DNA from 2 places in the Sphingomonas sp. PSPC2-2 genome. Region 1 is predicted to be linked to the other one. Evidence: riboswitches for the same ligand, from Rfam matches in the RefSeq annotation. Region 1 holds a riboswitch; the other holds the start of a gene.
The links. Region 1 has a riboswitch for cobalamin ahead of cobW (cobalamin biosynthesis protein CobW). Riboswitches for the same ligand answer to the same signal wherever they lie in the genome.

Region 1 (7,561 bases):
CCGTGGCCGCAATCCTCGATACGACCGGAGCGCATGCCCCCAAGCGCCCGGCGACCGTCGTCCCCCCGGCCCCCGCACCCGAGCATGTCGCGGTGTCGGTCCAGGCCGGCGTGGGGGACTATCGTGCTGGCGACACCATCTGGTGCGTGCGTATTCCACCGGCAGATTTCGCCCAGGCGCTCAACCGCGACGTTCTCGTTCCGCGCCCGGCAGGCCGTTTCCTGTTCGCACGCCTGATCGGGCGCGAGGACGGGAAGCTCCACCTTCTCCCGCTCGGCCCCGGTGCCCGCCAGCAAGTCGTCACCGATCCGCCATGGATCGCCACCGCCGTTACATTGGTTCGCGCTTTATGATCCGCACCCTGCTCTTCGCCGCGCTCCTCGCCGTGCAAGGCGCGGCTCCGCCACCGGCACCCCCGCCGCCCGTCACCACGGCGCAGATCCTCAACCGCTACCCGCATGACACCAGCGCCTTTACCGAAGGTCTGCTGATCGACCACGGCGTGCTGTACGAAAGCACCGGGCGGGAGGGACAATCGGACATTCGCCGCGTCGACTTGGCAAGCGGCCGCGTCCTGGCACGGACGAAATTGCCGCCGAGCCTGTTTGGTGAAGGCATCGTTGCATGGAAACAGCAACTGTTCAGCGTCACCTGGCATGGCGGCCAAGGGTTTCGCTGGTCGCTCCCGGGTCTCAAGCGCTCCGGCGGATTCCGCTATAGCGGCGAAGGCTGGGCGATGACCGATGACGGGCACGCGCTGATCCTGTCGGACGGCACGCCGGTGTTGCGCTTTCTCGATCCGACCACTCAGAAGGTCGTCCGGCGCGTGACGGTGACGATCAACGGCCGCTTGCTCGACCAGATTAACGAGCTCGAATATGTCGATGGCGAGCTGCTCGCCAATATCTGGATGACGCACTATATCGCGCGGATCGATCCGGTCAGCGGCAAGGTGCTCGGCTTCATCGACCTGTCCCCGCTCCTCGCGCAGGTGCAACTGACCGACCCCGATTCGGTTGCCAACGGCATCGCGTATGATCGCGCGGCGCGGAAGCTCTACGTCACGGGCAAGAACTGGCCTGCGCTGTTCGAGATCGCGCGACCCAAGGGGGCGTGATCCGGCTCTTCGCGATTTTGGGCAGGCTCTTGCCATGCAACAGGAAATGACGGTAGCGGCGGCGCGCGTCTGAAGGGCGACCGCGCGTCGGGACCCAAGCGGTTGAGAAGGGTCTGTTGGTTATGACGCACGCACCGTCGGCTTCGTCCCCGCCCCGCCAGGATGGTCTGCGCCGCCGCATCGGCTGGTTGTTCACGATCTTGATCCTGGCGAATATCGGCGCGTGGATTTGGGCGTTCACGCTGTTTCACGAACGCCCGCTGATGCTGGGCACCGCCCTGCTCGCCTGGGGTCTGGGGCTGCGCCACGCGGTCGATGCCGATCATATCGCCGCCATCGACAACGTCACCCGCAAGCTGATGCAGGATGGCCAGCGCCCGGTCAGCACGGGCTTCTGGTTTGCGATCGGCCATTCCGGGATCATCGCAATCGCGTCGGTGGCCGTCGCGCTGACGGCGAGCGCACTCGCCGGCATGGCGGTGCTAAAGCAGATTGGCGGCACCGTCGCCACCATCGTGTCGGCGGGGTTCCTGTTCGCCATCGCGGCGACCAATCTCATCATCCTGCGCGCGGTGTGGAAGACCTTTGCCCATGTCCGCGCGGGCGGTGCCTATGTCGATGAGGATATCGACTTGCTGCTGGCCGGGCGCGGCATCTTGGCGCGGGTGTTTCGACCGATGTTCCGCTTAGTCAACCGACCGTGGCACATGGCCCCGCTCGGTTTCCTGTTCGGGCTGGGCTTCGACACGGCGACCGAGGTCGCGATCCTCGGGCTGTCCGGACAGCAGGCCGCCGATGGCACCGCGATCGGCACCATCCTCGTGCTGCCGCTGCTCTTTGCCGTGGGCATGGCGCTGATCGATACCGCTGACGGGGTCGTCATGTTGGGGGCGTATGAATGGGCCTTCGTCAAACCGATCCGCAAACTCTATTACAACATCACCATCACGCTGATGTCGGCAGTCGTCGCGATCGTGATCGGCGGCATCGAGGCGCTGGCGCTGATCGGCGGAAAGCTGGGGTTGGCGGGCTGGCCGTGGGAGACGGCGGCACGGCTGGGCGAGCAATTCAACACGCTCGGGTTTGCCATCATCGGCCTCTTCGTGCTGTGCTGGATCGTCAGCTTCGGCATCTATCGCTGGAAACGCTTCGACGAGATCGAGGTCCGCCTGCCCGGCTGAACCCGGCCAACATGCCGCATTGGCATTGCCTGCGAACTCGGTTAAGCGGTGCTCGAATTCTCCGGAGAAATCCGGGGGTTCATGATCGCACCGGTGCCCCGCGAGGGGCTTGAATGGGAATGTGGTGCGGGAGCGTGCTCCCAAATCCACAGCTGTCCCTGCAACTGTAAGCGGATAGTGCGATGCGCAGGTCTCCCCTTTGCGGGAGCAGCCACTGGAACGCCACGCAAGTGGGGATCTGGGAAGGTGCGTATCAAACGGTGACCCGTGAGCCAGGAGACCTGCCAGTGCACCGGTCGCTCTTGCCCAGATCCAGGGGATGGTCTTGGCACGGTACTTCTCCGTCTGGGCGACGAAACTGTGCGGCTGGGGCTGCACGGTCGTGCGGCCATGGGCGCTCTCGCGTCGGTCCGGGTCGCACGCCGACCGGTCATGCGCCGGCAAGCCCCGTCCTGTGTTCGTCCTGGCGCGGGGAGATGTACCATGTCCGATCTTTCCAAGATCCCCGTCACCATCGTCACCGGCTTCCTCGGGGCCGGAAAAACCACCGTGATCACGCACCTGATCCGCAACGCTGGCGGCCGGCGGCTCGCGGTCGTCGTCAATGAATTCGGCACGCTCGGCATCGACGGAGATATTCTACAGGGCTGCGCCATTCCGGATTGCCCTGCGGAAAACATCGTCGAACTGGCCAATGGCTGCATCTGCTGCACCGTCGCCGACGATTTCATTCCGACCGTCGAACGCTTGCTGGCACTCGACCCTCGGCCCGATCATATCCTGATCGAGACCTCCGGCCTCGCCCTGCCCAAACCCTTGTTGAAGGCGTTCGACTGGCCCGCGATCCGCAGCCGCATCACCGTCGATGGCGTCGTCGCGCTGGCCGATGCCGAGGCGGTGGCGGCAGGCCGCTTCGCACCCGATCTCGCAGCGCTGGAGGCGCAACGCGCCGCCGACCCCGGCATCGACCATGAAACCCCGTTGTCCGAAGTGTTTGGGGACCAATTGGCCTGTGCCGATATCGTCCTGCTCACCAAGATCGATCTGGCGGGTCCCGAAGGCGTGGCAGCGGCACGCGCGATTATCGCCGCCGAGGCACCGCGACCGGTGCCGATCCTCGAGCTGACCGACGGCGTGGTCGATCCGCGCGTAATTCTGGGGCTTGGCGCGGCCGCCGAAGACGATATCGCGGCGCGTCCGTCGCATCACGATGGCGACGACGATCACGAGCATGACGATTTCGACAGCATCGTGCTCGACATCGGCGAAATCGCCGATCCCGCCGATCTGGCTGCCCGGATCGTGCGCATCGCGCAGCAGCACCAGATCTTGCGCGTGAAGGGATATGCTGCGGTGGCGGACAAGCCGATGCGGCTGCTGGTCCAGGCGGTCGGCACGCGCGTGCGCTACCATTATGACCGTCCGTGGCGGCCGGGTGAAGCGCGGCGCACCACGCTGGTCGTCATTGCCGAGCGCGACCATATCGATGGTGAGGCGTTGCATACGGCGCTGGTCGGCTGAGGCCAGCCCGTGCACGTCCTCTTCCGCGAAAGCCACGGTCTGGAGGAAGCCGCGATCCCGCAGGATCTGGGGCAGACCCCGGCTGACCTGGTCATCCTGTCCTTTTCGGACAGCGACCTTGGTGCGTTCGCGGGCGCATGGCACTCCGCGCGAAGATCCGGGCAAACGCTGCCTTCGCTCCGGTTGGCCAATCTCGCAGCGCTCGGCCATCCGCTGTCGGTCGACACCTATGTCGAGCGCACGCTGAGCGGTGCCAAAGCGATCCTCATCCGGCTCATCGGCGGCATGCCCTATTGGAGTTACGGGTTGCAGCAGGTCGAACTGCTTGCGCGGGCACGGGGGATTGCACTGGCGGTGTTGCCCGCCGATGGTCGCGCCGACGCACGGCTGGACGCCGTCTCCACCCTGTCCGCGCAGACGCTGCGCGCGCTGGCGCGCTTGTGCGACGAAGGCGGGCCCGAAGCGAGCGGAGCCGCGTTGACGCTGCTGGCGCGCGCCGCAGGATTGTGTTGGGACGATACGGTCACGCCCCGATCGTTGCCGCTGGCGGGCGGATGGCATCCCGATTGCGGGGTGGTCGATCCGGCCACTTTTGCGCGTGATCCCGATCGACCGCTGATCTTGCTCGTCTTCTACCGCGCTTATCTCGCGGCGCAGGACCTTGACCCCTTTGCCGCGCTGCATGGCACGTTCGAGCAGCGCGGTTTTGCGACTCTGTCGCTGTTCGGACCGTCGCTGAAGCACCCGCAAACGCGCGACCGGATCGCGGCGTGGATCGGCACACTATCGCCCGTCGCAATCCTCAACGCGACCGCATTTTCGGCGCGGGGCGAGGCTGGGGAAACACCGCTCGACGCGGCGGGGGTACCGGTGTTTCAAGTGGCGCTGGCAACCTCGGGACGCGCCGCCTGGGCAGACGGCACGCGCGGCCTGTCACCTGCCGATCTCGCCATGCATGTCGTATTGCCCGAGATTGACGGTCGGCTATTCGCCGGGGTCGCCAGTTTCAAGGAAGCGGGCACGCGCGATCCGCTGCTCGAATTTGCCCGGACCGCGCATCGGGCCGAGCCCGAGCGGATCACCGCGATCGCGGACCGGGTCGCTGGTTGGACTAGGTTGGCGGCCAAAGCCGTCGGCGAACGGCAAGTGGCGCTGGTCCTGTCCACCTATCCCGGCAAGACCTATCAGATGGCCCATGCCGTCGGACTGGATGCGCTGGCATCGGCCGAGGCGATTTTGGCCGATCTGGCAAGCGCGGGATATGACGCAGAGACGCGCGACGACCTCGCCGAGGGGCTTCGCTCCGACACTTTGACCTGGCCGCTGGCTGACTATCGCCGCGCGCTGGCGGCATTGCCCGAGGCCTTGCGACACGATCTTGCCGCATCGTGGGGTGAACCCGAAGACGATCCAGCACTCTTGGACGGGATGTTCCGGTTTGCGGCGGTGCGCGCCGGGCGCACACTGGTGGCACTGCAGCCAGAACGTGGTGCCAGCACCGGGCGCGATCAGGAATATCACGACCTCACCCGATGCCCGCGCCATGGCTATGTCGCTTTCTATCTATGGCTGCGCGCGATCGGCACCGACGCGATCGTCCATGTGGGGGCACATGGCACGCTGGAATGGTTGCCGGGCAAATCGGTCGCGCTGTCGCAAGGCTGCTGGCCCGAAGCTCTGCTTGGGCCGTTGCCCTTCATCTACCCGTTCATCGTCAACGACCCCGGCGAGGCAGCACAAGCCAAGCGCCGCATCGGTGCCGTCACCATCGGCCACGTCCCGCCACCCTTGGCCCCGTCAGGTACGGGGGCCGGGCTTGGGCGGATCGAGGCGCTGCTCGACGAATTTTCCAATGCCGACGGGCTCGATCCGGCGCGCCGCGACCGATTGCAGGCCGATATTCGCGCCGAGGCCGAAGCGCTGGGACTGGAGGCCGAGCTTGGCCTGGATCGCGCGACCCGCTTGAGCGACGCGATCACACGCATCGACCGCTTCGTCTGCGACGTGAAGGAAAGCCAGTTCACCGATGGCCTGCACGTGTTCGGCCGTGGAGCGCAGGGGGCGGCGGAAAGCGCCGGCCTGCTCGCAGCGCTGGCCGGGCGGCGCGTGGCGGCCGGGCCGTCGGGCTCTCCCTATCGCGGGCGCAGCGACGTGCTGCCGACCGGACGCAACCTCTACACGATCGACCCGCGCGCAATCCCGTCGCGTTCGGCGCACGAACAGGGCGTGGTGCTGGCGGAGGAATTAATCCGCCGCCATTTGCAGGATCATGGCGACTATCCGCGCGCCCTGATCGTCGATCTGTGGGGATCGGCAACCATGCGCACCGCAGGCGAAGAATTTGCGATGGCGCTGCATCTGCTTGGGGCAAAGCCGGTCTGGGACACCGCCTCGGAGCGAGTCAGCGGAATCGAAATCCTGCCGCTCGCGCTGCTCGACCATCCACGGATCGACGTGACCTTGCGCGTGTCCGGGCTGTTCCGCGATGCCTTCCCCACGCTGCCGGTGCTCTTCGGACAAGCGGTGCGCGCGCTCGCCGCACGCGAAGAACCCCCCGACTGGAATCCCTTTGCAGGCCGGATCGCGACGGCGCGAGTCTATGGGCCGCGGCCCGGCGCTTATGGCGTTGGGCTTGGCGAGACGATCGATCTATATACCGACGACGCGCGACGCGCGGCTGGCGAAGCCTGGCTTGCGGCATCTGCCTATCCGCTCGATTTGCCGGAGGGACAGGCGGGGCCCGACGCCCAGGGCTTGCGCGATCGGGTCGCGGAGACGGATGCGTTCGTCCATCTCCAGGATTTGCCCGAAACCGACCTGCTGCTGGCCGCCGACTATGCGGCGCATGAAGCGGGGTTCGCCGCCGCAAGGGCGATCGTGGCCGCACCCGTCGCGCTCTACCATCTCGACCATCGCGATCCGGCTCGGCCCGCAGCGCGCACGCTGACCGAGGAACTGGCGCGGGTGGTCCGCGCGCGCGCGGCGCATCCGGGCTGGGTGGCGGGGATGATGCGCCACGGGTTTCGCGGCGGGGCGGAATTGGCGGCGACGCTGGACCATCTGGGCACGTTCGCGCACCTCTCCGCCAGCGTGCCGCCACAACTGTTCGACCTCTATTACGATGCCACGCTCGGCCAAGCCGAGGTGCGGGCGTTTCTGGAGCGCGACAATCCGGGCGCGCTGGCGGCGATGGAGGCGCGCTTTGCCGCGCTCCATGCCGCCGGGCTGTGGCCGACGCGCCGCAATTCGATCCTCGCGCAGTTGCAGGGGGTCGCATGAGCCCCTTCATCGTAAAGGGCTGGTGCCCCGATGCGTGGCGACCGATGCGCTCGGGCGATGGACTGCTGGTGCGGGTGAAGCCCCGGCTTGGCCGGTTGACAGCCCACCAGGTGCGCGGGCTGTGCGCGGCGGCGATCGCTTATGGTAGCGGCGTGATCGACCTCACATCGCGCGCCAATCTGCAGCTTCGCGGCGTGTCGGAGGATGGCTGGCAGCCGCTTTTGCAGGCGTTGATCGCACTGGATCTGGTCGATGCCGATGCAGAAGGCGAGAAGCGGCGGATGATCCTCGTCGCGCCTCAGTGGCAGGAGGGCGACGACACCCACCGCATCGCCTGCGACCTTGTCGAACATTTGCACACCGCACCCGATCTGCCGGCCAAGGTCGGTTTCGTCGTCGATGCCGGAGCCACGCGCGTGCTGGGGACGGAGACCGGCGATTTCCGGGTCGAGCGCGCAGCCGA
Region 2 (7,561 bases), on a different contig from region 1:
CAAGGCCCCGCCGATCCTGGCGAATTCGTACAATATCAGCCTGGCGCGCAACAACACGATCCCGGCGCGCTATGACAGCCTGGGTCGCAACCTCGCGGTTGGCTTCACGGCGAACTTCTGAACGATCCTCGGAGGGAGCCCTGTGGTGCTCCCTCCGCTCTTTCGATCGATCACCCCAACCGCAGCGCCAGCGCCGCAAGCGTCACCAGCAGGATCGGGATGGTGAGCGTGACACCCACCCGAAAATAATAGCCCCAGCCGATCCGCACATCCTTTTGCCCAAGCACGTGCAGCCACAACAGGGTGGCGAGCGAACCGATCGGGGTAATCTTGGGCCCCAGATCGCAGCCGATAACGTTGGCGTAGATCATCGCCTGCCGGACCGCGCCGGTCGCGTGCGTGGCGTCGATCGACAACGCCCCCACCAATACGGTTGGCATGTTGTTCATAACCGAGGACAAGATTGCGGCGAGCAACCCGGTGCCGAAGGTGGCACCCCACACCCCGCCTTGCGCGGCGTGATCAAGCGCGGTGGCGATATAGCCGGTCAGTCCGGCATTCTTCAGGCCGAACACGACCAGATACATACCGAGCGAAAACACCACGACTTGCCACGGTGCACCGCGGATGACCGCGCCGGTTTGGATCACATGGCCGCGCCCGGCGATGACGATCAGCACCAGCGCGGCGAGCGCGGCGGTGGCGCTGATCGGGACACCGATCGGGTCGAGCAGAAAGAAGCCGACGAGCAGCATCGCCAGCACCACCCACCCGGCGCGAAAGGTCGCCGCGTCGCGGATCGCATCTGCGGGTTTGCGCAATTGGGTGACATCATAGTCCGCCGGAATATCGCGACGGAAGAACAGCAGCAGCGCCCCGAGCGTCGCGGCGATCGCGGCGAGATCGACCGGCACCATCACCAGCGCATAGTCCGCAAAGCCGAGCTTGAAGAAGTCGGCCGAAACGATGTTGACGAGGTTGGAAACGACCAGCGGCAGACTGGCGGTATCGGCGATGAAGCCCGCCGCCATGACGAACGCCAGCGTCGCCTTGGTTCCGTAACCCAATGCGCGCAGCATCGCGAGCACGATCGGCGTCAGGATCAGCGCCGCGCCATCGTTGGCAAAGAGCGAGGATACCGCCGCACCCAGCAGCACCACCAGCGCGAACAGCCTTTTGCCGTTGCCGCCGCCCCAGCGTGCGACGTGCAACGCCGCCCATTCGAAGAAACCGGCGGCATCGAGGATCAAGCTGATCAGGATGATCGCGACGAACGCGCCCGTCGCATTCCACACGATATTCCATACCACCGGGATGTCGGCGAGGGTGATCGCGCCTGCCAGCAACGCGACGATGGCACCGCCCATCGCGCTCCAGCCAATGCCAAGCCCGCGCGGTTGCCAGATGACGAGCGTAATCGTCGCGAGAAAGATCAGAACGGCGGTGAGCATCAGCCGACGCGCTGGCCGTGCGCGTCGATTACTTGCTCGCCATCTTCCTTGGTGAACGCCCCTTGTTGCGGCGCAGGCAGCAAATCGAGCACCAACTCGGACGGGCGGCAGAGCTTCACGCCGAGCGGCGACACCACCAGCGGGCGGTTGATCAGGATCGGATGCGCCATCATCGCATCGACCAGCGCGGCGTCGCTCAGGCTCTCATCGTCCAGGCCAAGCTCGGCATAGGGCGTGCCCTTTTCGCGCAGCAGATCGCGCGGGCGCATTCCGGCGCGGTCGATCAACTGCTCCAGCAGCGCGCGCGATGGCGGCGTCTTGAGATATTCGACGACGTGCGGCTCGATCCCTGCGTTGCGGATCATCGCCAGCGTGTTGCGCGACGTGCCGCAGGCCGGATTGTGATAGACGATGATATCGGTGGCGATCGGGTCGGTCATGCGTGTCCCTCCTTAGTACAGCGGCTGCGCAGCACGGTGTCGGCGAGCTGCCCGCAAATCTCCGGATTGCCGTCGCAGCAATCCTCCATGAGATATTCGAGTAAGCGCGCCATGCTGTCGTGCCGCGCGGAATAGATGACCGAACGCCCATCGCGGCGACTCGATACCAATTGGGCGTGCGACAGAATCTGGAGATTGGTCGACAAGCTATTGGCGGGAACGTCCAGCCGCCGCGAGATCTCGCCCGCCGCGAGCCCTTCGGGACCGGCCTGGACCAGCATGCGGAACACGCTGAGCCGCCCGGCATGGGCGAGCGCGGACAACGCGGAGACGGCGGTATATATTTCCATAGTTCTACTATAATAGAATTATGGAGTGATGCAAGGGCCTGCTATGGCGCTCCGTCATCCGGGGCGGTGCCCGGATGACGGAGCTGGTGCTCAGAAGCGGGCGCGGACGCCACCGTAAACCGCGCGGCCCGGATTGGCGAAGCTGAACACGTCCTCATAATGCGCGTTGTTGAGGTTCTCGATCCGGCCGAACAGCGCGAAGTGCTTGGTCAGCTTCACGTCGCCATTGAGGTTGAGCAGCACATAATCGTGCAGCCGTACCGTGACCGGAACATAGGATGGATCGGTAAACGCCACGTCGCTGGTATCGCCATTGTAGCGCGCGACGGCGGTAAAGCCGAAGCGATCGTGCGGCGCGCGCCACCCGAGCGCGACGCTGGCGATATGGCTCGGGCGGCGCACTTCCTCCATGCCATTCTCGCGCGCGTGGAGATAGGTATAGGCCGCGTCGATCCGCCACGCGGTGCCGATGCGGGCGTTGAGGAACGCCTCGACGCCGTGTTGGCGTGATTTGGTGGTGCGGTTGGCGGGTGTGGCGACGAAATTGGGTGCCGGATAGGTGGTGTAGATCTCATCCGACAAACGGCTGTCGAAATAGGTCGCGCCGATCAGCACATGGCCGTCGACGAAACTCTGCTCGATCCCGGCTTCCCAGCCCTCGGAGCGTTCCGGCTTCAGGCCCGGATTGCCGATGAAGCGCCCGTCGCTATAGCCGTAGAGTTCATAAAACCCCGGATTTTTCACGCCCGATCCCGCCGCTGCGCGAACCCGCGTACCGCTGTCGAAGCGATAGCTGCCCTGCACGCGATAGGTGGTGGTGTCCTGGAAGCGGTTGTTGAGGTCCTGCCGCAGCGACGCGCCGAACGCCGCATGCTCGCCCAGCGTCAGGTCATATTGTCCGACGATGCCGACATTGTCGACTTGCCGCCGCCCGGTGAAGGCAAAGCCGGTCGGATCGGTATTGCGATAGCGTTCGCGTTCGATATCGACCGCGACGGTAAACTGATGGCGCAGCGCGCCCTGGTTGAGCTTGAGCGTCGATTCATACGAGCCCTTAAGCCGCTGACCCGTGTCGCCATAGGTGCGCGCGGTCGCACCATAGCCATTGCGCGTGGTATCGGCGATTTGCCCGGTCAGCGCCTGCGTCCACTTGCCGTCGAGCAAATCGAGCTCGCCGCGCAGCAGGCCGTAAACCGCTTCGTTGATGAAATGCGCGCCCGGCGTGTCGATCGTATAGCCAAAGGTCTTGCTGGCGGAGTTGCTGTCGCTGTCGTTGAAATCGGCCTGGGTACGGGCATAGCGCGCGACGGCGGTGACGCGCGCATTGGATGCGGGCGACCACGTCGATTTGAACGACACCGCGCCCGAATCATTCCCGAGATTGCGCGTTCCCCCACGCGCGTTGGGGGTACCGCCGGTGGTGTTGAGCGTTCCCGACAGGGCATAGTCGAACGTGCCCGACACACCCGCAATGCGCGCGGCGGTGTTGACCGTGCCGAAGGAGCCACCCTCGATCCGCGCACTGATGCCTGGCGCTTCGCGGCCGGTCAGCGTGATATATTGGATTACCCCGCCGATCGCATCGGAGCCATAGATCGCGCTTTGCTGGCCGCGCAGGACTTCCACGCGCGCGACCTCGTCGGCGATCAGCGTGCCGAAATCGAATTCACCGGCATAGGGGTCGGACACTTCGATCCCGTCGATCAATACGAGCGTGTGGTTGGCCTCGGCCCCGCGCAGGCGGACTTGGGTCTGGCCGGGGATGCGGCTGACCGCGACGCCGGGCACGTCGCGCAGGATGTCGGAGACGGTGCGGGTCTGGCGTTGACCGAGCGCATCGGCATCAAGCACGGTGACCGAGCCGCCAATCTGATCCGCACGCAGCGGGGTGACGGTGGAGCGGATGCCAGTGACGACGATGGACGAAGTGTCGTCGGTCGCTTGTGCGGGCACCGGATCGGGGGCGACCTGAGCGAAGGCGGTGGCGGGGAGCAGCAGCGCGGCGAGCGCGGCCGAGGAAAGCAAAGTCTTCATGGCGTAAACGAGTCCCTTGGGCGTCGAGCGACAAGGGCCGGGGCGTCCGCTGCGAACGGTCGGGACACGCCACCGGACGGACGCATAAGCGCCCGGCACCGCCCCCGATGCGGCCCCAGCCGCACGTTCGTCGCTCAGACGAAAAGCGTTTCGCGCCTGGCCAATCCCATGAGCCGGGCAAGAGCGACCCGCGCCGGTCGGTCTCCTGGCTCACGGGTCATCGCGCGATGCGCGCCTTCCCAGGTGGTCCGCCACGGTGGCGGGCTTTCCCAGTGGCTGCGGAGCCGTTGCCGGTTCCGCCTGCGCGTCGTGCTCGCCGCTTACAGTTGCAGGGACAGCTGCAGATTTGCACGGAGCGTGCGCACTGCATTCCCGGTACCGGCGCGAAGCTGGATGGCTCCTCGAAAGGGGCCATCACGAGGCGTGGGATAGGACGGGCGTTGCGATAAGCCAACCGATTTTCGCGGTGGTCCGTTCTGGACGCGGGCGCGGTTAGGCGGCGGCAGGCCGCGTGCCGCCGGCGAAGGTGACCGGCAGCTTCAGGAAGACGGTGCCGCCAGGGCTGGGCGGTGGCAGGGCACCCGCGCGAATGTTGACCTGAAGCGATGGCAGGATCAGCGTTGGCGCGGCCAGCGTGCGATCGCGCGCCTCGCGCATAGCGACAAAGGACTGTTCGCTCACCCCCACATGCACATGGACGTTGGCGGCGGTTTCCTCCGCTACCGTGGTTTCCCAGCGATAATCGGTGCGCGTCGCGGGCAAATAATCATGGCCGACGAACAGCCGCGTGTGCGGTGGCAGCGCCAGGATCTTGCCGATCGAGCGATAGAGCGTCGCCGCATCGCCGCCCGGAAAATCGGCGCGCGCGGTGCCGTAATCGGGCATGAACAGCGTGTCGCCGACAAAGGCGGCATCGCCGATCAGATAGGTGCTGCAGGCGGGGGTGTGGCCGGGCGTATGCAACACGCCGATCGACAGGTCCCCGAGCGGCAAATGATCGCCTTCCTTGAGCAACAGGTCGAACTGGCTGCCATCGGGCGCAACATCGTCAAGCTCGAACAGATCGGCAAAGACATGCTGAACCGCCGTAATGTGGGCGCCGATCGCGATCTTCGCGCCGGCGCGGTGCCGGATATGGTCGGCCGCCGACAGATGATCGGCATGGGCGTGCGTTTCCAGCACATAGACCAGATCCAGCCCCTGTTCCGCCACCGCCTGCAGCACGGCATCGGCCGACGCCGTGGACAGCGTGCCGCTCTTCGGTTCGAAATCGAGCACCGGATCCACGATCGCGGCGACGCCTGTCGCGGGGTCGCTGACCAGATGCGTCGCGGTGAAGGTCGCTGAGTCGAAAAAGGTCTGCACATGGGGATTGTGGTTGGGGCGGGGCATCGTTTTGGCTCCTTCTCGTCGCAATATAAGATATTGCTAAATTAGATTCAATGAATATATTGAGGCTATGGCTGACCCGACCACTTTCGACCCTGCGCGATTCGAGGCGAATGCGACCGCTGCGGCCAAGCTGCTGCGGGCGCTGGCGAACGAACGACGGCTGATGATCCTGTGCCAATTGACCGGCGGCGAGCGCTCGGTTGGGGAATTGCTGCCGCTGATCGGGCTGTCGCAATCCGCACTCTCGCAGCATCTCGCGGTGCTGCGCAGCGATGGGTTGGTGGCGACCCGGCGCGAGGGCGTGTCGATTCGCTATCGCATCGCCGATCCGGCGGCCGCGCAGGTGCTGGCGACGCTCGCGACCATTTTCTGTTCCGATGATGTGGAGACGTCCCATGCCGAAACCCTTGCTTCCGCTGACGCCTGAGGCGGTCGAGGCGCGCCTGCGCCAAGGTCATGCGCTGCTGATCGACATTCGCGAGGACGACGAATTCGCCCGGCGGCATATCGCCGGCTCGGTGTCGTGCCCGTTGTCGCGCTTCAGTGCAGCGGCCTTGCCCGAACGGCCCGGGATCGACGTGGTGTTCCTGTGCCGCTCGGGCATGCGGACTGCCACCAATGCCGCGCGGCTGGCGGCGCCGGTGGCGGGGCAGGGCTATGTTCTGGAAGGCGGCCTCGACGGCTGGGCGCGCGCCGGTTTGCCGGTCGAGGCGGACCGCAAGGCGCCGTTGGAGATGATGCGCCAAGTCCAGATCGTCGCTGGATCGCTGGTGCTGATCGGGGTGTGCCTGGGCTGGCTGGTGGCACCGGGCTTCTTTGCGCTGTCGGCCTTTGTCGGTGCGGGGCTGACCTTTGCAGGCATTAGCGGCTTTTGCGGGATGGCGAAGCTGCTGGCGCTCTTGCCGTGGAACCGGACGGCTGCGCTGTAATCGGAGGAGAGCGTCATGATCTCCTATCCGGCCGCGATCCTCGGTGGCGCGGTGATCGGCCTGTTGCTGTCGGTGTTCGGCGGTGGCGGGTCGGTGCTGGCAACGCCGTTGCTGCTCTATATCGTCGGCATCCGCGATCCGCATGTCGCGATCGGCACATCGGCGGCGGCGGTCGCGGTCAATGCCGCGGTCGGGCTGCTGGTGCAGGCGCGTGCCGGGCGGGTGAAATGGCCGTGCGCACTGGTCTTTGGCGGGGCCGGGCTGACCGGCTCGCTGATCGGCGCGCATATCGCCAAGCAAATCGATGGCAGCCAATTGCTGATCTGGTTCGCGCTGGCGATGGCGCTGGTCGGAGGATCGATGCTGCTGCCGCGCAAAAGGGAGGGCGATGCCGGTGTGCGGTTGAACGCCGCCATCACCCTGAAGCTTGCCCCCGCAGGCGCGGTGACCGGGTTGGCCGCGGGCTTTTTCGGGATTGGTGGTGGCTTCCTGATCGTGCCGGGTTTGATGGCGGCGACGGGCATGACGCTGGCCAATGCGGCTGCCTCTTCGCTGGTGTCGGTGGTGCTGTTCGGCGCTGCGACCAGTGCGAGTTATGCGGCGTCGGGGCTGGTCAATTGGCCGGTCTTCGCCGCGCTGGTTGGCGGCGGGGCGATCGGATCTGCTCTTGCCATTCCGGTCGGTCGCGTGCTGGCGACGCGGGTTGCGGTCGCGCGGGTCGGCTTTGCGCTGATGGTGCTGGCGACCGCCGCTTATGTTGCCTGGCGGGCGCTGCGATAGCGCATAAGAATAGGGGCCCGGATCGCTCCGAGCCCCTTCTTCCTCCGTAAGAGCCGGAGGTTTTAGTCGCGGTCACCGGTCAGGAAGGCCGGCGCGAACTCGGGCGCGGGGCCGTCGTCATTGCCGCCTGAACGCTCTGCACGGGGTGCGCGCTCGCCGCCGCCATCGCGACGCGGGCCACGGCC

Region 2: another riboswitch for cobalamin. It lies ahead of ACP7BY_RS15360 (TonB-dependent receptor plug domain-containing protein); the one in region 1 lies ahead of cobW (cobalamin biosynthesis protein CobW).

What each region holds. Positions count from the first base shown of each region.
Region 1 covers NZ_JAFCWU010000007.1:40,260-47,820, forward strand. Annotated here, with positions in the region: gene ACP7BY_RS13460 (helix-turn-helix domain-containing protein) at 1-353, shown strand, start outside; gene ACP7BY_RS13465 (glutaminyl-peptide cyclotransferase) at 350-1,117, shown strand; gene ACP7BY_RS13470 (HoxN/HupN/NixA family nickel/cobalt transporter) at 1,240-2,298, shown strand; cobalamin riboswitch at 2,373-2,601, shown strand; gene cobW (cobalamin biosynthesis protein CobW) at 2,782-3,819, shown strand; gene cobN (cobaltochelatase subunit CobN) at 3,829-7,098, shown strand; gene ACP7BY_RS13485 (cobalamin biosynthesis protein CobG) at 7,095-7,561, shown strand, end outside.
Region 2 covers NZ_JAFCWU010000008.1:171,769-179,329, forward strand. Annotated here, with positions in the region: gene ACP7BY_RS15340 (TonB-dependent receptor domain-containing protein) at 1-121, shown strand, start outside; gene ACP7BY_RS15345 (arsenic transporter) at 171-1,451, opposite strand; gene arsC (arsenate reductase (glutaredoxin)) at 1,451-1,891, opposite strand; gene ACP7BY_RS15355 (ArsR/SmtB family transcription factor) at 1,888-2,241, opposite strand; gene ACP7BY_RS15360 (TonB-dependent receptor plug domain-containing protein) at 2,332-4,275, opposite strand; cobalamin riboswitch at 4,454-4,673, opposite strand; gene ACP7BY_RS15365 (MBL fold metallo-hydrolase) at 4,768-5,667, opposite strand; gene ACP7BY_RS15370 (ArsR/SmtB family transcription factor) at 5,735-6,094, shown strand; gene ACP7BY_RS15375 (rhodanese family protein) at 6,063-6,596, shown strand; gene ACP7BY_RS15380 (sulfite exporter TauE/SafE family protein) at 6,612-7,376, shown strand; gene pnp (polyribonucleotide nucleotidyltransferase) at 7,439-7,561, opposite strand, start outside.